2 regions of the Spirosoma litoris genome follow, and region 1 is predicted to be linked to the other one. Evidence: riboswitches for the same ligand, from Rfam matches in the RefSeq annotation. Region 1 holds a riboswitch; the other holds the start of a gene.
The links. Region 1 has a riboswitch for cobalamin ahead of metE (5-methyltetrahydropteroyltriglutamate--homocysteine S-methyltransferase). Riboswitches for the same ligand answer to the same signal wherever they lie in the genome.
Positions count from the first base shown of each region.

Region 1 (15,497 bases):
AGCCCCTAGTTATAGATAACGTGTGCCGTTAGGTACGCAATTGTTATGTACCTAACGGCACATTTTGTCTTTGAAATCGATTCTTTCTACCGACGCTACGCTGTAAAGGCCCTACGGGCCACCCATAATCCGGCTCATTACAAGACACAATGGATTAGCCTTTGGCATGAGAAAACCGCCAAAGATTAGGGGGCAAGATGTGAAAGATTAAATCTGGGGAGGCTGAAAAAGGGCCCCTAAGGGTGCACGGTACGCCGATAGTAAATAAAGTGGCAATTGGCTGACCAACAAACGAATGGTTTGTGGCACGATCAGAAACGTACTGAAGTCAGCGCAAAACAGGGTAATGACTGGCATGTGCTCCAGACGGGTAGCCGTCTCTTTGTCCTGTCGATCCTCCTGAGCCTTCAGCTTTTTAGCCAGATAGCATTTTCCATCACAATGCATTTCGGGCTTATCGCGGTTTTCGCAAAGGACGCGGGCGATGTAATCCTTATTGGCGTGATAATAGGCAATGGTCCCCCACTGGCTGACTGTTGGCAGCAAGGTTGCGATCAGGAGAATATAGACCAATGCGATTTTCATCAGGGGCAAAGGTAAGGCACGATAGGGTGTAGGACAAGTTCTTTTTTTGACAGGATTAACAGAATTTTCAGGATTTATTTTGCTGATATTTCCGGCCAATAAATCCTGAAAATTCTGTTAATCCTGTCGAAAAACCGTTTTTCTTCTTATGTGCTCGTAGTCTGACCAGACGCACCAACAACCAGACTACGAAGATTTGTATCGACATTTAATCCTGATCAACTTCCCGGATTAACTGTTGAACCGAAAGTTGTCGTTCAGCGGGTAGCGATTCGAGAGTTTCCAGCAGCGATCGTTTTAGTTGTTGCCATTGGTGTGATTTCAGCAACGTCAGCTCCGCCATAAACTCAACCGTTTCCGGATTCTCATGAGCTGGTTTATCGGTTCGGGCAACGGGCAGGCGGGGGCTCACCAACTTGATTAATTGCTGTGCTAATTCACCCCGAATGTATTGATCTAGTGTATAAGCTGGGATTCGACCTTCGGTATCTGCTTTTTTAAGTGTTGTTGTCAGTTTATAATGCATGATTTCCGGTAACCGGATATGCTTTTTTTTCTGACAGGATTTACGGGATTTACAAGATTAATAAGACGGGTTTTCGCCTGTAAAAACCTTGTAAATCCTGTTAATCCTGTCAGAAAAACGCTTTTCTAGATAATGCGAATTGGCTTCTTATCCTCGTCGAGCGCCACGAACGTGAACGTTCCATGAATGGCCTTATGGCGCTCCATCGAGTACATTTCTTCGACGTAAATTTCTACCGCGATCCGAATACTAGTATTTCCCACATGTTCGACCCGACCAACCAGCTCGATAATCGTACCCGCCGGAATCGACTTGGTAAAATTGATTTTGTCGGACGAAACCGTGACCATGCGCTTCCGGGAAAACCGAGTGGCGGCAATAAACGCCACTTCGTCCATCAGTTGCAGGGCGGTGCCTCCAAAAAGCGTATCGTAATGATTGGTTGTGCTGGGAAAAACAGCTTTGAAAATTCGGGTTTCGGCCGCTGCGATTCGGGTCTTTATTTCTGGCGTTTCGTTAATGTCCACGTAATAAATCTGCTACTAGTTTCTGGTGAGCCAGGTGATTGAATTCTGTTCGGACAGCCAACAGACAGTCAGCGCACAAACAGCCCTGGTAAGTCGAACTGACGTACTGCCGCTGGGCATCCGTCAATTGCACTACCTGACATTGGCACAAATTGATGCTTCCAACGCGGCACTCGAATGTACGATGGCAGCGGGGACAAGCGGTGTGTTCGTGTTTACCGGACGATGGGTGTTCCATTCGATTCGACCTCCTGTTCAAAGGCAATGAAATTGACTACTTGTTTCTGCCGATTTACGATGGGCCGAATCACGATCTGACACAGATAAGCAGTTTGGTCTTTTCGATAATTCAACAACTGTCCACGTACTAACTTCTGCCGTTCAACACCTTGCCTGATATGCCGTCGTGCTCGCATAGACGTACCTTCCCCTTGCAAAAAAGCGGGTCTGCGTCCTAAGGTCTCCCGGCTGGAATAACCCGTCATTGTCTCAAATGCAGGATTCACATACTGAATAAGCTGGTCAAGATCCGTAACTATAATGACCATTGTATTGCTTAGCAACTCACGTCGAATTGATGCGGGTAACTTCCAGTCCTGTGCTTTGGCCAACGACATCCACCCTGCTGCTTCTACTCTTTCAGCAACTGGGGTTGTTTTCTGTCTGAACTCCCAACCGGCTATTAATGGGGCATGCAGGAACTCCTGATTATGCTCAGCAAGGTATTTGTCGTAAGGTCCGCAGAAATCCATATTGCAAAGGTAAGCCTTCTGCCAACTAGTTGGCAGAAGACCACTTATTTATGATCATACAGACTCAGTAACTAATTCGCGCGCTGTTTGGGCGGCCTGCACCATATTTTTCAGGGCTTCAGTCGTTTCTGGCCAACGGCGCGTCTTCAATCCACAGTCTGGATTTACCCATAAGTTTCGAACAGGCAGCACGTTAGTCGCTTTTTGAAGCAGATCGACCATTTCCTCAATTGTTGGTACACGCGGGCTATGGATGTCGTACACGCCAGGACCAATTTCGTACGGATAGTTAAAATTGACAAACGCATCCAACAATTCCATTTGCGACCTCGACGTTTCAATCGTGATCACATCGGCATCCATGTTCGCGATGGCTTCGATCATGTCGTTGAACTCCGAATAGCACATGTGGGTGTGAATTTGCGTGTCGTTCTGAACGCCAGAAGCCGAAATCCGAAACGCCCGTACGGCCCAGTCCAGATAGGTTTTCCAGTTGTCTTTCCGCAGCGGCAATCCCTCCCGAATAGCCGGTTCGTCAATCTGAATAACCCGAATACCAGCCGCTTCCAGATCGACTACTTCATCGTGAATAGCCAGTGCAATTTGCAAACAGGTATCCCGGCGCGGCTGATCATCCCGCACAAACGACCATTGCAGAATGGTTACCGGGCCAGTCAGCATTCCTTTAACGGGTTTGCTCGTTAACGACTGAGCAAATTGCGCCCAACGCACGGTCATGGGTTCAGGCCGATAAACATCACCGTAAATAATCGGCGGTTTCACGCAACGAGAGCCATAACTCTGCACCCAGCCGTTTTCGCTGAAGGCAAACCCGTCGAGCAGTTCGCCGAAATACTCAACCATGTCGTTCCGCTCAAACTCGCCATGCACCAGCACATCCAGGCCAATTTTTTCCTGCCAGCGAATAGCCTGCTCGGTTTCGGCGCGAATAAAATCTTCGTATTGGTCGAGCGTGATTTCGCCTTTTTTAAACTTCGCTCGATTGGCGCGCACGGTTTCCGTTTGCGGGAACGAGCCAATCGTAGTTGTTGGAAATAAAGGCAATTGTAGACGTGCCTGTTGTAGCGGCTGGCGCACAGCAAACTCACCCTGACGTTGGTCGTCTTTCTCTGTCAACTGATTCAGACGTGCCTGAACAGCAGGGCGATTAATCAATGTCGATTCCCGACGGGCCACTAACGCAGCCTGATTTGCGGCTAATGTTGCCGTTGCCTGGGCGTTCTTGGGCTGCCGGAATAGCGTAACGAGTGTGGCGACTTCGTCCAGTTTCTGCCGGGCAAAGGCCAGCCACTGCTTAATTTCGGGGGTTAATCCCTGCTCGTTGGTTTCCGAGTTCAGATCGACAGGGACGTGTACTAACGAACATGACGGTGCAACCAGAATTCGGTGCTGGCCAAGTTTCTCAACGGCCCGCTGAAGGGTTGCCTTCGATTTTTCCAGATCATTGATCCAGATGTTTCGTCCGTCAACCACACCCAACGACAACTTCGTTGATTTGTGCACGAAATCGGTTTGCAGAATATCGTCTAACTGACTTGGGCACCGGACCAGATCCAAATGCAGGGCATCGACCGGCAATTGAATAGCCAGATTCAGGTTAGCCCCGTAGCACTCGAAATACGACGCTAACAGCAAATTAAGTTTCGGGAATTGTACCCGCAATCGATTGTAGGTTTTTGCAAAAGCGGCTCGTTGGTCATTCGTCAAATCCAGTGAGAGCGTCGGTTCATCGAGTTGAATCCAGTTGGCTCCCTGCGCTTGCAGACGCGTCAAAATCGCTTCATAAACAGGCAGTAGGCGATCCAGTAAATCCAATCGGTCGAAACCAACTTCTTTCTCTTTGCCGAGTAACAGATACGAAACCGGCCCCAGCAATACAGGTTTGGGTGTAGTTCCCAGCGTTTGTCTGGCCTCTTCGAACTCGTCAAAAATTTTCTCTGAGAGAAGCGTAAAGGTCTGGTCGGCAGTAAACTCCGGTACAATGTAGTGATAGTTGGTATCGAACCACTTAGTCATTTCCATCGCTTTCAGATCCAGTCCATCCTGCTGATGGCCCCGCGCCATAGCGAAATAGAGCGTTAGCTGGTCAGCGTTTTGGTGGGCCGCATCAGGCTGGTCGAGCAGCGGGCGAAACCGCTTCGGTATCGCGCCAACGGTCAGGGACATGTCGAGCACCTGATCGTAGAACGAAAAGTCGTTGCAGGGAACCAGCGTAATGCCAGCCTGCTGTTGGGTCAGCCAGTTGCCTTGTCGGATAATTCGACCGGCGTCCTGAAGCTGCTGACGGGTGATTTTGTTGGCCCAGAATTGCTCAGAGGCCCGTTTGAGTTCGCGGTGGCTACCGATTCGTGGATAGCCGAGATTGTGTGCGATCATGTTAATAAATGATAAAATGGTTGATCGCGTTCGATGCCGAACTCCATACGCTTACCACGTTATCAACACTTTATCAACACGACACACCTAACCAGGCCCCAGAACGAAGCAGGAAAAAGATAGGATGGTCAAGTTTGATGAAGCCCAATCGCGTGTGGGCGTAATCAGCAAAGCTAAGGCAAGTCTCCTGGCTTGTGACGGTATCTGCCGTCCTTCTCATCCCGCCCGTTTCGGCGAACCGATGGGTAAGACAATGGACATCGAGGGCAAACCCTTTTCTAAATGGTCACTGACAGTAGCAACGTCTGCTCGTGAATTTCACACGATTCCTTTTTCATTTCCTGAACCTCTCAGGAAAACCATTAGCTAATTTGACGGAAAACAAAGAACGTTAACACAAACTAACCGTATTGCGCTGGCAAAAACAAGAAATACACGTAATCCCATCTCTTTCGGCCTATTGAGCTGAGCGAATTAATTGCTGATATTTTTTCATACTCGCCGGGTTAAAACCCGACGCATCTGATCCATTCTTTGTTTTTGCGCCGGGTTTTAACCCGGCGAGTATGAAAAATACAGGCGTTTTCATCCTACGAACACCTGACTTATATCAGTTCAACCCCTGCCGTTAGTCAACTAATATCCAATTACTTACAACGTACTTTGAGCCATCAAACAGGGGTAACGAACTGGTTTGATGGACCCTATTTTTTCGGATTTACTTAGTCGTTTATGAGCATGGAACAAGACTTAAAAGGAAAGACAGCGCTGGTAACCGGTGCCGCTTCGGGTATTGGCAAGGCAGTAGCCCTTCTTTATGGCCAGCATGGGGCCAATGTGATGCTGTCGGATATAGATGAAGCCCAGGGACAACAAGTAGCCGATGAACTAAAAGCCATTGGGGCGAATGCCCGCTTTCTCAAAGCCGATGTCGGCGACCCAGCCCAGTGCCAGGCGCTGGTACAAGAAACCGTTGCCACCTTTGGTTCGCTGGATATTGCCTGCAATAACGCGGGCATTGGTGGGGAGCAGAATATGACGGCTGATTACAGTCTGGAAGGCTGGCAACACATTATTAATGTAAACCTCAACAGTGTTTTTTTCTGTCTGAAATACGAGCTGGAAGTGATGCTGAAACAGGGTGCAGGCAGTATTGTCAATATGGCTTCGATACTCGGGCAGGTTGCCACGGCGGGTGCGCCGGGATACGTAACCGCCAAGCACGGCATGATTGGCCTTACGCAAACAGCCGCTATAGAGTATGCGTCGCAGGGCATTCGCATCAATGCCGTTGGGCCGGGCTACATTGATACTCCGTTACTCAATATACTGTCTGCCGAAGTGAAGCAACAACTAATTGGCTTACACCCAATTGGTCGCTTAGGCAAAGCCGAAGAAGTTGCCGAGTTGGTCATCTGGCTCAGTTCCAACAAATCGTCCTTCGTAACCGGCTCCTATTATCCGATCGATGGTGGGTATCTGGCTCAATAAATCAACCAGCAAACTACTCATGAAAACCATCCTCTTAGCTACCGACTTTTCAGCCAACGCCAACCAGGTAGCGCAATTTGCGGCTCAACTGGCCTACGACCAAAAATCCACCCTGATCTTGTTTCACGCGTTTCATGTCTGGCCAGATAATGCCGCTAAAGTGGGCGACTTCCCACTGTCTGTAGAGGCCACGCGGGAAGCCAGTGAAAAAGCCCTGCATCGACTGGCTGCTGAATTGCATGAATTGGTGGGCTTAACCGTACCCATCCGATGCCTAACGCAGGAAGGGCACACCATGAATGCGATCTGGAAGGTAACCAAGGCCGAGCAAGTCGATCTGTTGATTATGTCGACAGTAGGGAGTGCCCCGCAAAGTGCACAACTACTGGGTAGTCTTGCCACTGAAATGATTGCCGAAACCGAAGTACCTATCTTACTGATTCCACCGGGCATTACCTATACGGGCCTGAAAAATATAGTACTCGGCATTGATCTAATCGCCCCTCCCGACGCCGTCGTGTTGGATAAGACACTGAAATTTGCCCGGTTGTTTGGTAGCGTGATCGATGTGCTATGCATCAGCGAAGAAGCCAACGAAGCCGACCTACATCAGCGGGCAGAACACATTCGGCGGCTACTCAATACCCAACCACATACGTTGACCATTGAAATCAGCAACGAACTCTACGACACCTTACTAGGGTTTGCGCATTTGAACAAAGCTGATCTGATCATCATGCTCCCAAAAACGCGAAACTGGTTTCAGAAGCTATTGGCCGAAGGCCGAACCCAGCACATGGCGCGCCTGACCGATTTGCCCTTGTTGGCCGTTGTTTGATCCGAATTGTTTTTTCGACAGGATTAACAGGATTTCCATGATTTGTTTACCCGTATTGCACCCTTGGTCTGTATCCTCACCATAGCCGTCAGGTTAAGACTTTGATTAGCTGTTCTCGTGCTGTCAGCGGGGCCGCCCGCTTAACCTGACGGCTACGGTGAGAATACAGGCCGAGGATACGATCCGAATTATTTTTTCGCCAGTAAAAATCCTGAAAATCCTGTTAATCCTGTCAAAAAGCACTTTTCCTTCATAATATGCCCTGTTTTTGACTACCTGTTGCATTACTCGGCCCACTACCTTTGCGGGCATGAAAGCGGTCATGTGTCTTTTCTCGTTGTGGATTCTGCTGTTGACGGGTCTTCCTTGCCCGGATGCAGACTGTCATGCGCAAGAAGATAGACTGACTAATACTTCATCGGCGGCTCACTCGACCAACGATCCCGACCACGGGCACAAAGCGCCCTGCAGCCCGTTTTGCCACTGCACAACCTGTCTTGGCTTTTCAATTCCCCGGCCGCTTGGCTATACAATCTCTGAGCTACAAAGTGTCCTGATTCCTGCGAATCAGGCATTTGCGTACCAATCGCCCAATCAGTCAGATGTAGCGCTCGCCATCTGGCAACCGCCCAAATTATAAGCGTTTTTCATGGATTTTCTTCCGGCTGGTCATCCATCAGCCGCTATGTTCCATTGTATCTCCATACAGGATGAAAAACCTTATTTTATTTCTACTTTTTTCCTCGACCGTTTGGGGCAATACAGTATTCCTGAGTCCGGTCTCTTCCCATAAACCTCTCCTCCAGGATACCCTGCGCGTTTCTATCCGGCATGCACTCACCAAGCAATCCATTCCCGGTGCAACGATTCTAGTAGTGGGTACCACAACTGGTGCTGCGACTGATACTGCCGGTTTTACGCGAATGAGCCTGCCGCCAACTGGCCCCTACCGGCTGCGTATTTCGGCTGTTGGTTTCGAGTCAGTTGTGCACACGCTTATCGCACCGAGTAGCGATACACTGCAAATTTTCCTCAAACCGTCGGAGGAATCACTGGACGAAATCACCGTTTCCTCTACCCGAAGTGGCCGTAGTGTTGCCGACGAGCCAACGCGGGTTGAGGTGATTGACGCCGAAGAACTCGACGAAAAAGTGAATATGCAACCGGCCAATATTGCCGTTATTCTGCGTGAAAGTCCAGGAATTCAGGTTCAGCAAACGTCGGTCATGTCGGCCAATGCGACGTTCCGAATTCAGGGGCTCGATGGTCGTTATACCCAACTGCTACAGGATGGGCTTCCGCTGTATAGTGGCTTTTCGAGCGGATTGAGTCTGATGCAGGTTCCTCCACTGAATTTGAAACAGGTGGAAGTTGTGAAAGGCTGTCAATCAACCTTATACGGAAGTGGAGCCATTGCCGGACTCGTCAATTTAGTAACGAAAGAGCCAACGCGTGAACGAGAATTGTCTTTTCTGCTTAATGGTACGTCGGCGCTCGGGCTTGATCTTAATGCCTATTATGCCCAACGAAACGAAAAAGTGGGGCTGACGTTCTACGCCACCCGCAATCTGCAACGAGCTTACGACGCCAACAACGACCAATTTTCAGATCTGCCGCAAACGGCCCGCACAACCATTCAGCCTAAGTTTTTCTGGTACCCGAATCCAACCACAACGGTTTCGGCCGGGGTGATCTGGGTCAATGAGCACCGAACAGGAGGGTATATTCCAACCATTCGGAGCGAGACATCGACCGGATATACCGAAGCGAATGACTCCCGACGATTAGCTACTCAATTTCGGCTGGAAAAGCGGTTTACCAATGATGCGGTGTTGACCGTCAAAAACAGTTACAGTCGCTTCCAACGATCGATAGCGCTGCCCAATTATATGTTCGATGGGTTGCAGCAATCCTCTTTTTCGGAGGTGAGTTATTTCAAACACCAATCAAAAACCGACTGGATTGCCGGTGTAAATCTGTGGACGGATGCTTTCCGGCTCGAAAACTCCCTCAACACAGTCAGTACAGGCGACATTTACCACCAATCCATTTTAGGTGCTTTTGTTCAGAACACGTTAACCCTCTCCGAGCAATTCAGTCTGGAAACAGGCTTACGGGCCGATGCCGTGACAACGAACGTCAATACGCCGTCTAACTTCTCCAGTCCGAAACTGTTTTTGCTTCCTCGGTTCTCGTTGCTATACCGGGCAGCCGACCATTGGACAAGTCGACTGGGTGGTGGACTGGGCTACAAAGCACCCACTATTTTCACTGAAGATGCCGAGCGGATGTCTTTCCAGAACGTTAATCTGCTATCGATGAATGGCAACCAAACCGAATCGTCGATGGGCTTGAACTGGGACATTAATTACCGTACTGAGTTAGGCGATCAAACCACCTTGACCATTAATCAGTTGTTTTTTTATACTCAATTGAATCGCCTGACGGTTTTGTCGACAAGTGGTCTGGCGGCCTTTCGTACAGCCAACGGAAATTTATCGACCCGCGGTTTTGAAACAAACGTACGACTGACTTATCACGACCTTCATAGCTTTCTGGGGTATTCGTTTATTGACACCAAACGTAATTACGACAACCTGACGGGCATGATTCCGCTGACGGCCAAACACCGACTCTATTTTACCACGCTCTACGAAACAGATCGGTTAAAAACCGGTTTTGAGGCTTTTTATTCGGGCACACAACAACGCATGAATGGTACCAATACACCCGCTTACTGGACGTTAGGCTACATGATTGAACGGAAATGGTCGTTTGGAAAAAATACAAAAGGAAGCATTTTTATTAACTTCGAGAATTTCCTCGATGTGCGTCAGTCGCGCTTCGAACCACTCGTGAGTGGCACGACTACACAACCTGTTTTTGTTACCGATATCTATGCTCCAACCGATGGCCGAATCATCAATGGAGGTATTAAATTAAAACTTTGATTGGTCAGGCGGTTGTCAAATTTACTCAGGAGTTGTCAAGCATAGATTCCTACCTGCTGGCAAAGCCTGACCAAATTTGACAACTGACTGATCATCCCTGACTTTGCTATATGGCGCACGATCATCACGACCACGCGGGCCACAGCCACGGCCCTACTGTTTTAACATCTATCAACCGAGCGTTAATCATTGGCGCGATCCTGAATGCGGGCTACGTGGCCGTTGAGTTTGCATTAGGTTTTTATTATAACTCACTGGCACTCATTGCCGACGCAGGCCATAACCTCAGCGATGTAGCGAGCTTATTACTATCGCTACTGGCATTTCGGTTGGCACGCGTTCGGCAAACACCAAGTTTTACGTATGGCTACCGGAAGAGTACCGTCCTGGCTTCACTGACCAATGCGGTTATTCTGCTGATTACGATTGGGGCCATTTTCTGGGAAAGTCTCCAGCGATTTCGCCATCCCGAACCTGTAGCGGGCGGTGCTGTGGCCTGGGTTGCTGCGGTCGGCATTGTTGTCAACACGGTGTCGGCTCTGTTGTTTTTCCGAAACAAAGAGCACGATCTGAACGCCAAAGGCGCTTATCTACACCTGGCTGTCGACGCGCTGGTGTCGCTGGGCGTAGTGGTGGCTGGTGTTTTGATCACCTACACAGGCTGGACCTGGCTCGACCCGGTTATCGGTATTCTCGTTGCCATTATTATCATGGGCTCTACCTGGCGGTTGCTCACCGATAGCCTGCGATTATCGATGGACGGTATTCCTACCGACATAGACCTCGCGGCTGTGCTGGCCGATCTGCGAGCGGTAAACGGTGTGAAAGACGTACATCACGTGCATATCTGGGCCATGAGCACAACCGAAAACGCCCTCACAGCTCACCTTGTTCTACAACCGGGTCTGTCAGATTCCCAAATTGTCGCACTCAAACACGACGCCCGCCATCGACTTGAGCACCAGAAAATTAGCCACGCAACGCTGGAAACGGAGATAGTAGCTGAAGAAGATTGTAAAACGGAGATTTGTTAGACTCTGACAGGATTAACAGGATAAAACAGGATTTTTCTGGCCTGTTAATCTTTGTCAGTATATAAGGTAATGTTAACGACAGAAGATAATTTCAGATCAGAATCCATGCAGGTCGGTCCACTTCCATCTCAATGTCTCTGTGACAGGAAGCCTTGCCCAGGCTACGAATCGCTACTGGAAATTACAGATCGTTTGTCAGTAAAAATCAATATTACTTACGCTTCAAAAATCGATAAGCGGCAGCCGTGGCCAGTCCACCAATCAAATACCAACCAATAGTTATGGCGGTCGTGGCTGGCGTGCGGCTACTGGGTGCTGTTCCTAGACCCAGTGGACCAGGTAAGCCTACTGCACCCGCCCCTGCTACAACGCCTAGAGCAACGCCAGCAGTCAGCGCATGTTTGGGTTTCGCTAGGCCTATCAGGCTGTAGTAAAGCGTGTTCGACACTATATCTCCCCCTAATGCCCAGTCATGCAGTTTATTATCAGAAGGTACGTTGACATCTGCTTTTTTGAGCACCTTCTTCATCGCCCGCATTCCCAGAATGTCAGCTCTTGGTGCCTCATCAATGAATTGGCGAGCTGTTTCATGCAAGATCGTTAGTGCACAGGCACCAATCAGGCCGCTACCCAGCGACGGTAGGATTGTTTTGTTTAAGTCAGTCATATTGGCTTAACTTGTAAGCTATTCCGAATGTTATCGAGCCTCAGAGCCTTGTTAGCCAGAGGGATTCGACAAGCTAATTTTACTTAGTTTTCCAACAAACAACCTGCTTTCTTCCCGATGAAATTCTCCTTCCGAAACGACAAGATAAACGTAGCGTTTGATGTATTACGCGAGGTTGGTCAATGGCTTGTCGACAATGGTCAGGAACTCTGGCAAATTGATACGCTTACTCCTGAAAATCTTCTGGATGAATACACAACGGGTAACTTGTACGTGATGTATGCCGACCGGGAAGATGGCACAGCCCCAGAGCCTGCTGCCGTATTCATTCTTCAATGGGAAGATCCACTCTATTGGCCCGATGTACCGCCCAACACATCCAGTTTTATTCACAAGCTGGCTATTCGTCGGGCTTTTGCCGGGCAAAATTTATTTGCGGCTATCATTGATTTCTGGAAAAGCGAATGTATGTTACGAGGCATACGAACCCTGGAACTAGAGACCGATGCAAGTCGACCCAAACTCATGCAGTTTTACGAACGCTATGGCTTCAAACCAACCCATCAACGTCAGATTCATGAATTTGGCCAGACGTTTCTTTGCCAATATTATGTAATGACGTTTTAGTTCTGGCGCTGTAGACTGGCGCGAGTATTCACTCGTGCCTTTTATAAAATCAGTATTTACTGACGCAAGCGAATGCTTGCTTTATGAAAAGGCACGAGTGACTACTCGCGCCAGAGCTAAAACATCATTTATAACACGATCACATCAATCAATCCCTTTCGTCCAGCATAGTTGCGGGCGCTACTATACAGGTAATCTTCTGGCTCGTCCACAAATCCGGCCTCTACAGGATTATTATGAATGTAAGCGAGCTTCTGTTCAAATATATTGCCTGTAGATAACTCGATTGAATGAAACCCCTGTTGCCATAATTGATGGCCATTATTCGCAGGGTTCTGATGGCCCGCTCGCTTGAAAATCCAGCACATCCAATTCCGGCGACTTTCTTCACTATCCTGCTCAATGATAGGAAATAACAAAGTAGAGGTGTGCCGTTTCATATCGCGCATAATATGCTCGATTGGGTTTTTATTTGTCCCAACAATCATATGCAGGTGATTTGTCATCAGGCAGTAAGCATATACTTCCAAACCTTTCTCGGCTATACAATAACGTATGCTATCGAGCACAATATCTTTGTAGTGGCGACGGGTAAACACATCAATCCATTGAACAACAGTGCATGTTACGAAGTAAACTTTTGACTGATCTCTAACTTTATATTTTTTGCTCATTTTATATACTTTTATGGTGTAAAAGTATATATTTTTTTAATTCTAGCGCGAGTATTTACTCGTGCTTTTTTTGTAAAGTCAGTATTCACTGACGCAAGCGAATGCTTGCTATAAAAGGCACGAGTAAATACTCGCGCCAGATGCTTATAACCCTATGCGTTCGCTCGTCATCTTATTTATTTTCCTGAGTATAGCGAGTTGCCAGTCCAGTTCGCAACCAGAGCCGGTTCAGTACAGTGTGCCTGTGGAAGTTGAACCGTACCTGAAATCGTTTCGGGATGAGGCTAGCAAGCGTAATAAATCCATTTCGACGGCCAATCTGATTATTTCCTTTGGATCGGCCCAAACTGAAGATGTTTGTGGTCAGTGTATCCTCCAGGCTGGTAAAACGCCCCAAATTACCCTGAGTTCTGATGACTTTTGCTGGAAAACAGCCAGTACGAATGAGCGGGAATGCCTGGTTTTTCATGAATTGGGCCATTGCCTGCTGAATCGGGCGCACAAAACAGATAAATTCCCCAATGGCGCCTACGTCAGTTTAATGAACCCCGATAATGTAGCCGTTTATGCCACCTGCCGTTACCCGATCGGGGGTGATGAATGCGATAAACGCGACCGCCGGGACTATTACCTTGATGAGTTATTTGATGCCACTACCCCAACGCCAGCCTGGGGAAAATAGCCCGTTGATTATTGCACCCGGATCAATTCGGTTACAGCAATGGGGCGACCATTTTCAGTAACACCCTGTAACGTTATACGCAGCGTCCGTACAACATCCGACATCGGGAAAATTAACTGGCTGTGGCCCTCGCTATCGGTCTGTATCAGTGGTTTCCAATAGAGTACATCACGGCGATCAATACGATCCGACGCCGAAGACGTTTGGGTCTCGGCGGAATATTTTGGCATATAGAACTCCCGTTGAACCGAGGCATAGCCAATAAGTTGCAAGGGTTTCATGCCGCCTTTTTCGGTACTTTTCTGTTGATCGGGCCGGAAACGTTTCGTGTAAAAGGCAATAACGCCATTGCCACCCCGAACACCATATATACCTGCTGTTCCACCATTTTTCAGGACTTCGATACGCTCTATATCACCCGGGTTAAAGGTTAGTAAAGCCGTCCCGTCATTATCCTGAATGGTCACTCCATCAACTAAATACAAGGGCTGTGAACTACTTTTCAGCGTACCTACCCCCCGAACTACTACATGATAATTCTGCGTAAGCGGATCTTGTGTAACACTTACACCCGCCACCTTCCCTCGCATCATTTCGTAGAGATTGGCAAATCGTGGGGATTTTTCATCGAAAACAAGCGTAGCATCGGCTTCGCTATGCAGACTAGATCGTTGCACATCCAGCGGACGTTCGTCCAGTTTCCGGGCCCGAACAGTAACAGTTTGCAAAAGTTTGACTGTTTTATCCCGGTATAAATCGGCGTCATTCTCCTGACGAGTCCGGGCAGCGGCTAATTGAGCGTGTAGGCTGGTCCAGTTAGCGGGAATGTTCGTTGTATCAGGTTTCCAGAACGTCCAGGGACCATCCAATACCAGATGAGCGTCTTTATCGGCAAAGTTTTTCAGTTGGTGATCGGCAAGCTGAGTCATCAATTGCACCGTATCGGCAATTTCCAGACCCGCCAATCGAAACCGCCCCCGATCGTTTGTGCCAGCCGACCGTACAAAGGAATGCTCCGGCACCGTAGAAGCCACCATCACCTGAGCGCCCGATATAGGTTGATTTTTCGCATTCAGCACTTTCCCCATCAGCGACACCCCGCCCAGAAGTTCGGTCGATGAGGTGCCACTTACCCGTCGCCAGCCCTGTGTCAACAGCAGATCATCAACAGCCCGGCGTGTTTCGAGTGAATTATCTTTCAGGTAAACATTAGGACTCTCGACCCGTCCACTTAATTCGCCTGTCAGCAATAGATGGGTTTGGATCGTGGCCGAAGCCGTATCGTCAGGAACTTGACCCGCATCGGTAATCGAGGCCGACAAAACAGCCATCGTTGGCAGTCCTTCATCACTCATGTTGATACTCAAAATAGCCTGTTCACGAGGTTTATAAAGGGGCTTATTCAGGCCCACCAACACCCGCAAAGGGGGGAAATGATCCGGAATAAATACGAGTCGCTCAGCCTGGGGTCGGGCGGCTGCGTTATAAAGTGTAATCTGATTCAAGCCCGCTGGTAGCCCTTCTACGGGCAAACTCACCCGAGCGATTCCATTCTGTAATAGGATTTTCCGCTGATCGACCAGGCGACCCCGTTGCTGGATAAGCACGTACACCGAGTCTAGCGAAGGTAAATTTGTTCCGGTAATCGTTAGGGCCAATCGATTTGTATCGCTAACAACATCAGCCGAAAAGTTGTAGCCCTCCTTTTCGGCCGGAGAGAGCGGTACCAGTTGATGCTGACCATTA
Region 1 covers NZ_BAAHBI010000023.1:73,621-89,117, reverse strand. Annotated here, with positions in the region: gene ACYVGR_RS15480 (hypothetical protein) at 208-585, opposite strand; gene ACYVGR_RS15475 (hypothetical protein) at 794-1,111, opposite strand; gene ACYVGR_RS15470 (acyl-CoA thioesterase) at 1,237-1,638, opposite strand; gene ACYVGR_RS15465 (cysteine-rich CWC family protein) at 1,628-1,876, opposite strand; gene ACYVGR_RS15460 (PAS domain-containing protein) at 1,854-2,390, opposite strand; gene metE (5-methyltetrahydropteroyltriglutamate--homocysteine S-methyltransferase) at 2,445-4,787, opposite strand; cobalamin riboswitch at 4,948-5,166, opposite strand; gene ACYVGR_RS15450 (SDR family NAD(P)-dependent oxidoreductase) at 5,526-6,278, shown strand; gene ACYVGR_RS15445 (universal stress protein) at 6,298-7,116, shown strand; gene ACYVGR_RS15440 (DUF6660 family protein) at 7,427-7,756, shown strand; gene ACYVGR_RS15435 (TonB-dependent receptor) at 7,827-10,067, shown strand; gene ACYVGR_RS15430 (cation diffusion facilitator family transporter) at 10,178-11,101, shown strand; gene ACYVGR_RS15425 (hypothetical protein) at 11,313-11,768, opposite strand; gene ACYVGR_RS15420 (GNAT family N-acetyltransferase) at 11,886-12,395, shown strand; gene ACYVGR_RS15415 (REP-associated tyrosine transposase) at 12,524-13,069, opposite strand; gene ACYVGR_RS15410 (hypothetical protein) at 13,224-13,751, shown strand; gene ACYVGR_RS15405 (carboxypeptidase-like regulatory domain-containing protein) at 13,760-15,497, opposite strand, start outside.

Region 2 (15,497 bases), on a different contig from region 1:
ACTTGTAGTTCCCCTCATCGAAGGACGCGAAAACAATTGGCCCTGGTGGTGTTCAGGACTACTGATTGTAAGTGTTCCGACACTTTACCTATTTTGGCGATACGAGAAAAAGCTGGAAATAGCAGGGGAATCACCATTGGTATTGCCATCTTTATTCATGGCGAAGGGGTTGCGTCGTAGCCTTGGCTCTGCATTTTTCTTTTATGCCTTGGCTTCTTTTTTTCTACTCTTCGCTATCTATGAACAATCGGGTTTGCACCACAATACGCTCACAACAGGTTTTGCCATTTTACCACTAGGTATTGGTTTTTTCCTGGGCCCTTGGTGCAGCCCCCAAATCGCTGGCAGATTCGAAACCCGCACGGCGGCATTCGGCATGATACTGGAGGTTGTAGGATTGTTACTTACAGCAATTTTCGCTCTGGCAGACATCTCCGTGTGGTTACCCGCTCCGCTGTTTATGATAGGGCTGGGACAAGGCATTGCTATTCCTGCACTTGTACGCTTAAATGTAGATCAGGTCGATGCACGTTACTCAGGACTGGCCGCCGGTCTGGTAAGTGCAACATTGCAGATTAGTGCAGCCGTATTTGTTGCCCTCATTGGCGGTCTGTTCTTTACTTATGCACCAGATGGAGCAAGTGCATGTCAAGTAAAAGTTGGATTTTCCACAGGTGTTTCGGCGATTGGCATATCATTGGGTGTAGCAGCGATCCTTTGTTGGAAAAGCCCGCCAGTTTCAACGTCAGAATCTACGATTTATCCTGTTGGCATGGAGTGAAAAAAGTAGATTTTTGAACAGGCTCAAATTACGTCTTAGAATGGAAAACATAAGTAGTATTCCACTAAGCTGCTTCCTAGTGGAATACTACTTATGGGCAGAGTAGCCGATCGGCGACAGTCGTTCTTTGTTCCGAATCCTATTTTATAGTTTCTCACAAATTGCTCTTAACTCACTACACTTTAGATTCAGCTCCCTTGTTTGCTACCCGCCTAAGACTTTACTGCGTATATTGGTCCCACCATGGAAAACCAAAGCCCGATCCTTCGCCACCTGTTAACGGCTTACCGAGAACAGACGCCCGTTATGTCCAACACCAATTCGTGCGTGAGCCGCCTAACCATTATCACGGAAGATCCCCTGTTATTTGAGGTCGAGTTAACCATCGGCGCTGATCAAGTGCGGACTTACGCTATCCAGAAGCTGTCCACCGAGCCGATCGACAATCCCATCTATCAAGTCGCGCCGGTGCATCAGGGGGCAACGGGATCTTTCTCTAAACTATCTGAGTCGGACTTGTACTACATGGTTACCGGTAAATCGTTGAGCGACGAGGAGTAACAGATACCTTCCACAAGCCGCGGCTTAAAGGGCTGTCTCTCAACCCGTAGTACATCTGAAAAGTAACTAACCATTCTGGGGTGAATAATTTCTGTCCAAATCTCACAAAATGCTGCTGCTTTAGACAAAGAGAGGTCCATGTATCTGTTTCTTACATAGAAGTAGGCTAAAACAGTATCGATTAACAAGGTACCAATCTGAGTCAATACATCAGCTTAAGCAGACATTCGTACCCGACCGATAGGAGACTTGTTTTTAGTACCCCTAGCTGCTCGCTAGAGTCGTATCCGTTTTAGCGCATTCCTCCCGAAACAGCTAATTTTTCACCAGTGATCCAGCCCGCGTTATCCGATGCTAGGAAAGCAACGGCTGGGGCTATTTCAGCTGGTTTGCCGAATCTACCCATGGGTATAGCGGCAATCATGCCCTTTTCGATGGCACTACCTGCCAGTCCCAGCGCCTTTGACCCTTCGGTATCCGTTGGACCTGGTGCCACTGTATTGACCCGGATGTGGCGGTCCACCAGTTCTCTGGATAAAGAAACGGTTAAGGCGTTCAGGGCCGCCTTCGATGAGGTATAAATACTGGTGTATGGCCCTGGATTCTGTCCGCCTACTGAACTGATATTGACAATGCTACCGCCTGTTTGGGGAAAATACTTCAACGACTCCTGGATCGTCAGCAGGGGCCCTAACACATTGACCTGGTACTGTTCCAGGAAATCTTCCTCCGTAACCGCTTCAATGGGTCCGAATCGGGCGATACCAGCGTTATTCACCAGCACATCCAGCTTGCCAAACCGCTCCTTCACCTGTTTGAACAAATCAATAATATCGGCATGGCGGGCCATATCGGCTTGAAGGGCAATGGCCTGTCCGCCTGTCTGCCGGATGGCGTTAACCACGGTTTCAGCATCGCTTGCCGCCGAATGATAGGTAACAATGACAATCGCGCCACAGGCGGCAAGTTCCTTAGCTATGGCAGCGCCAATACCCTTTGAGCTGCCGGTAACGATGGCAACCTTCTGCGTCAAATCTATTTTCATGAGCTCTCTTTTTTGACAAAGCTAGATGAACGAACTTTACCCTGGATATGGGTTTCCCTTTAGAAAGTAGTTTCCTTCGAGAAACTAAGTTGCGCCAAGACGGATGAACAAGAAAGTATTTATTGATCAAAAGCCGCTGCACTGTCCCAGTCAGCTCAAGGCTATCCATGATACGATGGATATTTTAAGCGGCAAATGGAAAATCACGATCATTGGGTGCTTGAGCTTCGGCGACAAACGGTTCATGGACTTAATGCGCGAAGTAAACGGGATTGGCTCCAAAATGCTGTCCAAGGAGTTACAAGAGCTGGAGATCAACGGTTTAATCAGTCGCACGGTGCAGCCTACCAAACCGGTTACGGTGGAATACGCGCTTACCGCTTATGGTCAGACCTTGAGACCTATCCTGTGGGAAATGGCTGATTGGGGGCACCATCACAGGATAAAAGTAAAAGCAACATTGAAGGGGGAAGTTGGCAATGACTAGAACCTAGCTTGAACCCATCTAATTTTTACGTTGGCTCCATAAATCAACTTGTTATACAGCCTGTCGAACGGATGTGGCAGTTTGGTGGGCGATGTGAGCTACCGGCTTGACAAGGCGTGAATTTGGCGGGGTGATTAGGTTGAAGCCAATTAACGACAAGCCTATGGGGCGAGTACAGCCCTACAAGCCAGTCTTATTGACCCTGATTATATATCACCAATTTTATAGTCTCAAAAATACCCTCTTTATGGGAAATGCTTGCTCACTTATTGCAGAATAACTATTACAGGAATTCTCACCCCTTGTCTTGCCTAAAGCAACACAAGGGGTTTTTCCCTTGTCTATTGGTTGGGGTGGAAAAGCTCTTTTTGGCAATCCCCTGTTTGACAAGTATTTTTAGATTTCCCAATTATAACTACACTTATGAACAAACGAACCGGGCTGCTGGTCGGGTTGACGCTCGTGGCGGGCAGTCTCCTGGCACAGAATAAGCCTAAGCCGGAGGACGTACAAACCTTTACGCTCAAAAACGGGATGAAATTTATGGTTCTCGAAGACCATTCGATTCCGAACGCAAATTTCTATTCATTCTGGAAAGTTGGCTCTCGTAACGAAGTACATGGCATAACGGGGCTATCGCATTTTTTTGAGCATATGATGTTCAACGGGGCCAAGAAATACGGCCCTAAACAGTTCGACCGTGTTATGGAAGCCAATGGGGGTTCTAATAACGCTTACACGACTGAAAATAATACGGTTTATACCGACTGGTTTCAGAGTGGTGCGCTTGAAACAATCTTTGATCTGGAAGCGGATCGCATCCGGGATTTAGCCATTGATCCTAAAATGGTGGAGAGTGAGCGGGGGGTCGTTTTATCGGAGCGTAGCACGGGCCTGGAGAATAGTAACTATCGGGTTATTAATGAATTGGTCCAGTCGGTGGCTTTTGTGGAGCACCCATACATGTTCCCGGTGATTGGCTTTGAGTCTGATATTAAGAAATGGACGCAGGCCGATCTGGAGAAATACTTCAAGACCTATTATTCGCCCAATAATGCGGTTGTTGTTGTGGTGGGCGATGTGACTGCTGCGCAGGTTAAGAAATTGGCTGAGCAGTATATTGAACCCATTCCAGCTCAGAAACTGCCTGATAGCTTGCGGACTGTAGAGCCTCCCCAAAATGGCGAACGTCGGGCAACGACTTATAAAGACATAGCCACGCCTAATATTTTGCTGGCTTACCACACGCCCGCCACTCGGCACCCTGATTATTATGCCCTCGACTTGCTGAGTGGTGTACTTAGTTCCGGAAATTCATCGCGTCTGGTGAAGTCGCTGGTGCTCGATTCTACCATCGCATCGCGGGTATTTACCAATATGGATCAGTCGTTCGATCCGAGCTTGTTTTCGATTTATGCCATTGCGGCTAGTAACATCTCGGCTGAGCAACTGGAACGATCGGTATTGTATCAGATTGATAAGGTGATCAACGAAGGGATTACAGATGTAGAATTGCAAAAGCTGAAGAATCAGAAATTAATGGAATTCTATCACACCATGGAATCGATCAATGGAAAGGCGAACTCATTGGGGACTTACGAATTGTTTTTCGGCGATTACAAAAAGTTATACGAAGCGCCAGCCCTCTACGAGAAAGTAACTAAAGAAGATGTGCAACGCGTGGCCAGAACCTATTTGACTAGCCGAAATCGCACGGTGGGTTATCTCTTGCCAGAGCCTAAAGCGAATCCAGTTAAAAACAATTGATTCCCCAAATTTAACTCAAACCTATAAACCGGACTGCCGAAGCGGAGCGGTTTTAAAACTATATAGGTTTCGCTATATGAAATCGATACTCACTCTATTTTCCGCGGTATTACTAACGAGCGCGTCGTTGGCGCAGACGTTTAAAGTGCCGCCTTATCAGAAATTTAAGCTCAAGAATGGCCTGACGATTTATTTGATGGAGCAGCATGAAGTGCCACTTATCAATATCTCGGCGGTGTTTGATGCCGGTGCCGTGCAGGATGGAAGCCGCTATGGGTTGTCGAATATGACAGCAGAAGCTATTCTGTTCGGAAGCTCGAAGTACACGAAGTCGCAGCTCGAAGAAAAAATCGAATACGTTGGCGCTAGTGTCGATACCTATGCGGGTAAAGAAGTGGCTAAGCTGACCTCGTCATTTGCCGTAAAGGATCAGGATCTGTTGTTCGATATTATTCAGGATGTCATTACAAAACCAACCTTCGATCAAACAGAATTCGACAAATACAAACAGCGTCAACTGCTTCAGTTAACCCAACAGAAAGAAAGTCCGCGTGGAGTGGTCAACTCCTATTTTAATCGGTTTGTGTACGAAGGCCATCCTTATGCGAACCCACTGACCGGTACTCCCAGCTCTGTTTCGGCCGTTTCGGCAAGTGATGCCCGGCAGTTTTACCAAAAATACTACACGGCAGATCGGGCCGCCATTGCCATTGTAGGCGACTTCAATACGGCAGACATGAAAAAAAGGGTAACCGACTTATTTGGAAGCTGGAAAACGGCACCGTCCACATCTCCCGCGCTAACAGAACCTACGTTCTCGTTCGATAAAAACCGGGTTTTATTAGTCAATAAGGACGATGCCCGCGAAACAACGTTCCTGATTGGTGGAAAAGGGATTACGCAAAACAACCCCGATTTTATTCCGGTCACGGTTGTTAATACGATTCTGGGCGGCCGATTCACATCCTGGCTAAATGATGCGTTACGGGTAAATTCAGGCCTGACCTATGGAGCTGGCAGTCGTTTCGGGACCTATCGTAAAAGTGGCACATTCGCCATTTCGACCTTCACCAAGGTTAGCACGACCACGCAGGCCATCGACATGGCGTTGCAGGTACTCGATAGTTTGCATCGGACGGGTATTGATGAGAAAACCTTAACATCGGCTAAAAACTACGTGAAAGCTGATTTCCCTCCGAAATACGAATCGGCCAGTGAATTAGCGAACTTATTGACGGATATGTTCAGCATGGGTTTTGATGAATCGTTCATCAACAATTTTCAGAAGAACGTCGATGGGCTGACAGTGGCTAAAACTCGTCAGATTATTGACCAGTATTTTCCAAAGAATAACCTCCAGTTCGTCCTGATTGGTAAAGCCGAAGCCATTCGCGATAAAGTGAAAAAATACGGCACCGTCACCGAGAAAGAAATCAAAGCCGACGGATTTTAAAAAGTAACGTGGTGGTGCGGCATTCCGACCTCCTGTCCGCATAGTCAGAAGCTTTAATTTAGGCTATGGCTATGCGGACAGGAGGTCCACTTTACATCTATTCCATAAATTTCCCCTACCTTTGTCCTGAGTTTTTGGTGCCTAACGTCATTTCGTGATGACTTTCAAGGCTTAAAAGGGAAGTTGGTGCAAGACCAGCGCTGTCCCCGCAACTGTAAGTCTTTTACAAGATCGGTTCAATCTACATAACCACTACGCAACTGATGAGCGTGGGAAGGTCAGAACCGACAAGACGAGCCAGGAGACCTGCCTAAAACCATCCGTTGTTCTGGTGTTCGGAGGAAACACCCCAACCGCGTGCTAACGGTCAGACTTTGGCCCGATGCATCGAGATGTACACATTGTTCAGAAGTTATAGTGGTAAAGCAAGCCCTTCATGGTTGGGTATTGATGCTGGCTATTGCCCTGTTTGTAGGTCGTAGCAGTTTCGCACAAACTGATTCGCTGGTGATTCCGTCGAGCCGTTTAGGAACGATCGTATCTTTATCGGCCGTAACGGTGCGCGCTATTGCGCCTGAGCGATTCCTGGCCGGGCAGAAACTCCAACGGATCGATTCGACTACATTGCTTCAATTTCGATTTGGATCGTTAACCGATCTATTGGCGCTCAATACGCCCCTGGCTTTCAAAAACTACGGGCCTGGTCAGTTGGCAACAGTTTCGTTTCGGGGTACATCGGCCAACCATACCGCCGTTCTCTGGAATGGTATCAACATCAATCAACCGAATCTCGGTCAGACAGATTTCTCTACACTGCCTGTTGCTGGTTTCGACAGACTAGCTGTGCAATACGGTTCTTCAGCCAGTGCAGTAGGGTCCGACGCCGTAGGGGGGAGTATTCTCCTGGGTAGTACACCCGGCTGGCAGTCTGGGATTCGTGTAATGCTTGGGCAACAGCTAGCCAGCTTTCAGAATAACCAGACGCAGGTGGGAGTGCGTTATGGTGCGACTTTAGGAACAAGCTGGAAACTATCGGGTAAGACGTTTGCCTATCGGAACCAGTTCAACAACGCTTATCCATACACCGAACGCCAGCATTATTTTCTGGAGCCATCAACAACAGCTCAACGTGGATTTATCCAGGATCTCTATTTTCTGCATAAAAGCGGCCGACAGTTTTCCGTCAATGCCTGGCTAACCGACAATGATTTAATTATTACGCCCCAGGATACCATAGCACGCGAACGTACCCGAACCCAGTCGGCACGGTTGCTGGCTACTTACGAGGCCAATCGCATGACGTTTCGAGTGGGTTGGATTCGCGATGTGCTGGATTATGCAAAAGGAAATTTTAATGCGCCCAGTCATACCGAAACTGAGCGGCTAATTAGTCGGGCAGAGCGCGAGTTCCAGCTTTTGTCTGGTACAAATTGGCAATTGAACCTGCGCTTGGGCGGTGAATGGTCGCATTACCGGACCCGAACAGATGGTTACGGCGGGCAGTTGATTCAGGAAGATCGAGGAGATTTATATGCACTCCTACGCTTCCAAACGACGCGCTGGCTGGTATCGGCCAATATTCGACAGGCTTTTGTAACGCGGTTTAATCCGCCCATTACGCCATCGCTGGGTGCCGAATATCAGCTTGTGCAGCGTGACCGATTTAAGTTGACGGCAAAAGGGTCACTAAGCCGAAATTACCGCGTTCCAACCTTAAACGAACGCTACTGGATTGATTTAGGTAACCCAAATCTCTTGCCTGAAAGTGGGTTGAATTTCGAGGGCGGTTTAGCGGCTAATACGCCCTTATCTGATCGAATTAACCTGACGACTGAGCTGACGGGCTATCACAACCGCGTTGACAACTGGACTTATTGGAATCCGACCAATAATTACCACGTCGAAAATCTGCAACTGGTAATTGCTCGTGGCCTTGAGTTTACGACTAATCTAACCTATGTCCAGAATAACTGGCGCGCAGGCTTGCGCCTTGGGTATGCGCTGACCCGTTCATCGCAGGAGCGGGCCTATGATGCCTATTCGCAGGATGTGATCGGGAAGCAATTGGTGTATGTGCCGATTCATACCGGTACGTTCAATACCTACGTGCAACATGGCCAAACGCGCCTTAGTGTACAAATGCAGGCCAATTCTCGTCGATATATCACCTTCGACAATACTCAGTTTTTTAAAGGAACTATGCTGACTAATGTGTTATTGGAGCACACCGCCCGCTGGCATTCGATTCCTGTTCGAATTCAGGGACAAGTCAATAATGTGTTCGACGCGCTGCTGATTGGCGTGAAGCGAAACGCACTTCCGGGCCGAAACTGGGCAATCAATTTAATTATCAATTTTCCTTCTTTATAATTCATGAAAAATCAATTGACCAAATCAATTGCCGTTGGGCTGGTAGCCTTGAGTGTCTGGAACTGTAAAACGTCTGACCCAACGCCAACACCTTACGAATCGGGGGTGTTTATCCTGAACGCAGGTAACTTCTCCAGCAACAATGGAACGGTCTCGTTTTTGTCACGCAATAGCAATGTTGTTGCGACCAATATTTTTCAGACGGCAAACCCGTCGTTAGCCTTGACGGGTGGGGTACAGGGGTATACTGAAGTAAATGGTAAAGGGTTGATTCTAGTCGATAACAGTACGGCTGGCCAGGATAAAGTTGAGATTGTGGAGGCTGGTACGTTCGTTTCTCGCGCTACCCTAAAAACACCCGATATTGAGAATCCCCGTCAGGTGATTTCGGCAGGTCCTAACAAGGCCTACATCAGTTGCTGGGATGTTTCCGGCGATTATAGTGCGGGTACGTTTTATAAAGACCCCGGTTATATCGCGGTTGTTGATTTGAATACCAGCACCGTGACGAAAAAAATTCCGGCGGTGAAAGGCGTCGAAAAAATGGTTATTTCGGGTACCGAAGCGTTTGTAGGTAGCAACACCTATAGTGGCGATCAAACACTCTTGATCATCGACTTGAACACCGATACCGAAAAACAACGGATTGCTTTCGGCTCAACACCCGAGCCACTTGCGCTCGATGCGAACGGCAAATTGTGGATTCAGGCCGGTAAAGATCTGGTTCAGCTAGATCCAACGAGTCGGGCTATTGCTAAACGCCTTACTTTTTCTGCTGCTCCCGGATCGGTAACCATCAGTGGCGATAAACGTAATTTTTATTATACCCTGGGTGGTAAAACATACACTATTTCGATTGATGCAAACACGGCTTCGGGAAGTGTAGTGGTGAATCGCTCATTTAGTGCCTTGGGTATTGATCCACAAACGAATCGAATTTACGGTACTGTTATTCCTTCGTATGCCCAGGCTGGTTACGTAATTCGCTACGAATCGACCGGAACGTTGGTTGATTCGGTTAAAGCTGAAATTGCTCCTTCTGGTCTTTATTTCCGATGAGTCGGCAAGGGGCCATTATGAACTGGAGCGGAGGTAAAGACTCTGCTCTTGCTTTATACCATAGTCTGCGGTCAGAACGCTGGGATATACAGAGTTTGCTCACATCGGTAAATGACCTGCATGGTCGGGTAAGTATGCACGGCGTTCGGATGGAATTGCTGTATGCGCAGGCAAATCGGCTGGGATTACCTCTACAACTGCTGCGATTGCCGGGCGACGTATCGATAGAGACCTACGATGCTCAATTGCAACAGGTACTGCAAGGATTTCAACAACAAGGCATTACCCATTCTTTGTTTGGCGATATTTTTCTGGAAGACTTACGACAGTATCGGGAAAGCCAATTACAACGCGTAAATCTGAAAGGGGGATTTCCCCTCTGGCAGCGTAACACGACCGAGTTAGTTCATGAATTTGTTGATCTGGGTTTTCGAGCCGTGCTGGTTTGCGTCAATGAAAAGCAACTGGGAGCCGAGTTCGTCGGTCGGGAGTTAGATCTGGATTTATTGAGAGACTTACCCCCAACAGTTGACCCCTGTGGCGAAAATGGCGAATACCATTCGTTTGTGTACGATGGCCCCATTTTCTCTCATCCTATTGGGTTTCGTAAAGGAGAAGTCGTCCGGCGTACGTACAGTCCATCAGGGAGCACAGATTGCCATACCGACGACACTGATCGGAGTTGGGATACAGGCTTCTGGTATCAGGATTTGCTTCTGGATGAATAAGGTAAGTGAATGAATAATGAATACATAAAAAGAGTCAGCCCTGCTAATTAATGAATTGGTAGGGCTGACTCTTTTTTATGCCAATTCATTTGTAATGGCATTCGTTATAGAACAGTCTGAAGAAGATTGATGACCGTTGTGCTTTCGTGTAAGAATCGTTTTTGTCTCAAGAAGAGGATATTTAAGACCCTTTGGTCTTCTTAGGATTAAAAACACATGATTTTGCCTTAATGTCAACCGGCTTAGCTTATTTGGTTTTAACTTTCTTCGTTGAAAAATAAACTTATTACAAATACCTATTTAACCTATGAAACGTAGAGAAGCCTTACAACAGGCGGCCCTGATGATGGGAGGAATCCTGTCGGCTCCCACGCTGGCGGGAGCTATGGGTCGTATTACGAACATGGGCCCGAGTGTAGACGTCACTGTTGAGCAGGAAGCGTTATTAGCCGAGGTCGCCGATGTAATTATCCCAACGACCAGTACGCCCGGAGCTAAAGCGGCCGGGGCCGAGAAGTTTATTGTTCGGGTCATGCGCGATTGTTACCCCAAAGCCGATCAGGAGCAGTTTTATGCTGGACTTGCCAAACTGGACGCCAGTAGCAAAACCAAATTCGGTAAGGACTTCGTGAGTCTGGATACGGCTCAGAAAAACGAAATGGTCAAACAAACTATGACCGACGATAAGCCTTTCTTCCTACGAATGAAAGAACTAACCACAACGGGCTATTTCACGTCTGAAATTGGTGCAACCAAAGCACTGGAGTACCTGCCCGTACCCGGTCAGTTTAACGGATGTATGCCACTCAAACCCGGCCAGAAAACCTGGGCATTATAACTATAGTAGTAGGAGTGAGGAGATAGGAGCGAGAATGGCTGGCGCATCGATTGGGCCGCCAAATAGCTCCTCACTACTCATTCCTGTCTCCTCACTCCTAAAAAATTATGAACCTCAATATTGATTCCATAAAAGAACAGACCTACGATGCCATCGTTATTGGCTCCGGGGTTACAGGTGGGTGGGCTGCCAAAGAGCTAACCGAGAAAGGGTTGCGTGTGCTGATGCTTGAAAAAGGGCATCAACTTGAACACGTTAAGGATTACGAATATGCCATGAAAGACCCCTGGCAGACTAAGTATAACGGTCGGCTGACGATGGCGCAGAAAGAATCACACCCGAAACTGGCCCGCGACTATCCGTACAATGAAATGACCGAAACGTATTGGATGAAAGATACCGACTCGCTTTATAAAGAAGACAAGCGATTCGACTGGTATCGGCCTAATATCGTAGGGGGTAAATCCATCATGTGGGGACGCCAATCGTATCGGTTGAGTGACATCGACTTTGGTGCCAACTTAAAAGAAGGTATCGCCATTGACTGGCCGATCCGCTACAAAGACGTAGCTCCCTGGTATTCATACGTTGAAAAATTCGTGGGTATTTCCGGCGAAAAACTGAATCTGCCCCAATTGCCCGACAGCGAATTTCTGCCACCCATGGAGATGTATTGCGTGGAGAAAGAAGTTCGAAAGCGGATAGAAAAGAACTTCCCCGGTCGGGTTATGACGATTGGTCGTGTAGCTAACCTCTCGAAAGCTGGTGAAGCTCAGCTAGGCATTGGCCGCGCTCCATGCCAGTATCGGAACAAATGCTCACTTGGCTGTCCTTATGGTGCCTATTTCAGCACACAATCCTGTACGTTGCCCCCCGCTGCCAAAACGGGTCGTTTAACACTCCGTCCTGATTCGGTAGTGACGGAGATCATGTACGACGAAAACAAAAAACGGGCAACCGGTGTCCGCATTGTCGATGCCGTTACGCTTCAGCCTAAAGAGTACTTTGCTAAGGTTGTTTTTGTATGCGGTAGTGCGCTTGGGTCAACGGCGGTTTTACTGAATTCAAAATCGAACCGTTTCCCTAATGGCTTCGGAAACGACTCCGGTGAATTAGGCCACAACTTGATGGATCACCACTTTCGTACCGGTGCGTCGGGTGTTTGGGAAGGCGATCTGGACAAATACTACATTGGTCGGCGGGCAAACGGCATTTACGTGCCACGTTACCGGAATATCGGTACCGATAAACGCGACTATCTGCGCGGCTTCGGTTATCAGGGTGGCGGCAGCCGTACAGGTTGGCAGCGTAACATTGCCGAAATGAGTTTTGGTGCTGACTATAAAGATGAACTGACCAAACCTGGCCCCTGGACAATGGGATTGGGTGGATTTGGTGAAACATTGCCTTATCACGAAAACCGCATGTATCTCGACAAAAACGAAAAAGACAAGTGGGGCATGCCGCTTGTTGTATTCGACGCCGAGTTGAAGGAGAACGAGAAAAAGATGCGTGTAGATATGATGAACGATGCCAAAGAAATGCTGGAAGCGTCGGGCCTGAAAAACGTCAAGTCGTACGATAATGGCTCTTATCTAGGTATGGCGATTCACGAAATGGGAACAGCTCGTATGGGACGCGATCCAAAAACGTCGGTCCTCAATGCCAATAATCAGGTTCATGGCGTTAAGAACGTCTTCGTAACTGATGGAGCCTGTATGGTTTCGGCTTCCTGCGTAAACCCTTCGCTAACCTACATGGCTCTGACGGCTCGTGCGGCAGACTTTGCCGTCAAGGAAATGAAGCGGCAGAACATCTAGATGCGTAAAAACGATGCTCCCCCGTCATACTGAGAAATCAGACATGGCGGGGGAGCATCGTTTTTGTATATATCGTACGTATTAATGCAAGCTGGGTCAGGCATGTTGAATTGAATACTGTTGTAAGCAAAATTGATGCATTCGCTCACGACCACGCTTCAATCGCATTTTTACGGCGCTGATTGTAAGGTTGTGTAGTTTAGCAATTTCCTCAATACTCATTTCATCTTCGTATTTGAGTTGAAGTACCACCCGCTCGTTCGTAGAAAGTGCATTAAGTGACTGCTTGAGCAATTGGAGCGTTTCCTCATGTAAGCGGGCTTCCTGCGATTCGGTAATCGACTGCTCCAGATTGGCATTAATGGCAACTGTATTTAACCGTTTCGACAATCGAAGTTGATCCAGGCAGTAGTTGTAGGCGATAGCGTATAGCCAGGTTGAAAAGCTAGACTTTTCCTGAAATCCATCCAACTTATCGAAAGCTTTGAGAAATATATCGTGGGTAAAGTCTTCTGCCTTGTCGGAATCTTTTGTCATTGACAAACAACGCTGATAGACTTTATTAACATAACGCGTGTAAAGTGTCTCGAAACATTGATTTGGTTTACTGGAAAGATATTGACGAATTGTTTCTTCATCGGTTAAGACAGTATTCATGGTGGATTCGACAAGTTAAGATGTAGTGTTGTCTACGAAAACGATTTATTGATTTTAAATTGTTTTCGTAACCCCTAAAATAGTTAATAAAAATTATTGAAAATATACTCGGTGGTGCTTTCTATTAGGAAATAGGCGTTTATATAGATGAATAAGCGATTTAAGTAGTTGAATAGCGTATATTTTAAAGATAGATTATATGATGGTATACTTATTTAGCTAAATCCTGACTCATATGTTTAGCAATAATTTGTAATGACCGGGCTTGTTTGTCGGGTGTTCGGGCATCAAAAGCGAGTCTTTCAATTGCAGTAAGTGGAAATATCCACCCCTGCTTTTTCGTGTCCCATTCGTTGGAGCAACGGACAACTTCCTCAAATTCTGCTTCAGTCCACTTGTCAAGCGAGTCTAATTCACGTAGTCGCTTTTTTTGTCGGAGTAGAATTAAGGCGACTTCTTTAGGTATTGCCTGTTTCGTTTTCATAAAAGCTTGCCTCTGGCCTTTTTCTGGCAAACGCTAGCAAAACCAGAGCCAAACTGCTACTGATTGATCTGCTTAATTATCAAGTATTTATTTGTTCGTCCTGGAGTATAGACTAGTTTGGAACAGGTTACCTCACGAACCATAATAACTCCGTTAGACTAAGGGAAAAGAAAAAGTAACAGGCAACTAGAAGAAGAACAAGGCAAGTAAGTTATATCCGTAAACAGTTCGCTTAGGCCGATTATAGACTAATTCACTCCGTTTTTAAAGTTAAACCCTCTGATGATATAGTCTCACATTTAAGACTTTATGGTTGCTATAGATTTGATAAAAGACTGAATGCTATTCAGCACAGCACTTGCTACGTATGCCGATTAGTTACTTATCTGTCTGTAATTTAGCCTTAAGAAGTTCTTCTATTAATCGAAAAATTCTATAAATTATTTCCATAATCATACATTATTGTTTTCGATAATATGATTGAGTTAATTGATTAGGTGCAAAGGACAGAACGAAAATAAAATGATGTATAGCTGGTATGACTCTTGCCATACCGGTGTTGAGCGGAATGCTGATAGAATAAATAGCAGTATGAACGAACTATATAAAACCCTTGAGCAATGGTATCGGGAAGAATAAACAGGGTTTGCCTTTCTCTACTGGTTATTGCCAGTTTTTTAGTAGGCTTTACAATGTACTGCGCAGTTCTAATTCATTGGGTAAAAACGATTTCGAATTGGAGCTTCGCTGATTATCCCATCCAGATTATTGGGGAAACAGCTTTCTTGTTGATTTATACATTTTTAGGTGTTCGTTTCTGCCGTAAAAAAATTAATTTCCTTTAGGCTCGATAGTCTACTTGGTAAGAGTAAAAAGTCGACTAAAAGGCTCCACCGAATTGATCTTCAATATCCCGAACTGCCTGAATGGCATCGACGACATGAAGTTTCTGATTCTGTGCGACCCACAGGACCGTATCAACAATAGTATAAACATCTGGGTCCTGACGATATTCCAGCCAGACGGTATAAGCATCTGCATAATGGCGCCCTGTTTGGCTAGCAATTTGGGTCAGCAATTCAACATTCACTGGCAACATAGTGGAATCTAAAAATGGCTTCTATTTTTTGTGGATGATCCTCTATTGGTAACAATCTGGGATTTGCATACACAAAAGAGATACCAATTGTGCTACTATTAGGCATAATACTCGCTAAAGGAACGAATTGAGTACATACCAACAAAATTAGCTGGGTAAACCTGTTTACAAAGGAAGTCTAATTAGTAAGCAGAAAGACCATTTAATATATTTTTAGTATCTTATTGAAGAGGTGTCCGTCTTAGGCTCATTACTAACCAAACCTGGACCAAGTTCAGCCTTACACCTACACTATATGCGAGCTGGTAGTTTATCAATGGACACTTCATTAACAGACGAAGAAATGAT
Region 2 covers NZ_BAAHBI010000014.1:75,811-91,307, reverse strand. Annotated here, with positions in the region: gene ACYVGR_RS11205 (MFS transporter) at 1-781, shown strand, start outside; gene ACYVGR_RS11200 (hypothetical protein) at 1,025-1,342, shown strand; gene ACYVGR_RS11195 (SDR family NAD(P)-dependent oxidoreductase) at 1,635-2,387, opposite strand; gene ACYVGR_RS11190 (winged helix-turn-helix transcriptional regulator) at 2,491-2,874, shown strand; gene ACYVGR_RS11185 (M16 family metallopeptidase) at 3,298-4,641, shown strand; gene ACYVGR_RS11180 (M16 family metallopeptidase) at 4,718-6,094, shown strand; cobalamin riboswitch at 6,213-6,422, shown strand; gene ACYVGR_RS11175 (TonB-dependent receptor plug domain-containing protein) at 6,512-8,464, shown strand; gene ACYVGR_RS11170 (YncE family protein) at 8,468-9,523, shown strand; gene ACYVGR_RS11165 (Dph6-related ATP pyrophosphatase) at 9,520-10,251, shown strand; gene ACYVGR_RS11160 (gluconate 2-dehydrogenase subunit 3 family protein) at 10,559-11,089, shown strand; gene ACYVGR_RS11155 (GMC oxidoreductase) at 11,197-12,909, shown strand; gene ACYVGR_RS11150 (RNA polymerase sigma factor) at 13,006-13,566, opposite strand; gene ACYVGR_RS11145 (hypothetical protein) at 13,778-14,050, opposite strand; gene ACYVGR_RS11140 (hypothetical protein) at 14,931-15,149, opposite strand; gene ACYVGR_RS11135 (RNA polymerase sigma factor) at 15,466-15,497, shown strand, end outside.
Region 2: another riboswitch for cobalamin. It lies ahead of ACYVGR_RS11175 (TonB-dependent receptor plug domain-containing protein); the one in region 1 lies ahead of metE (5-methyltetrahydropteroyltriglutamate--homocysteine S-methyltransferase).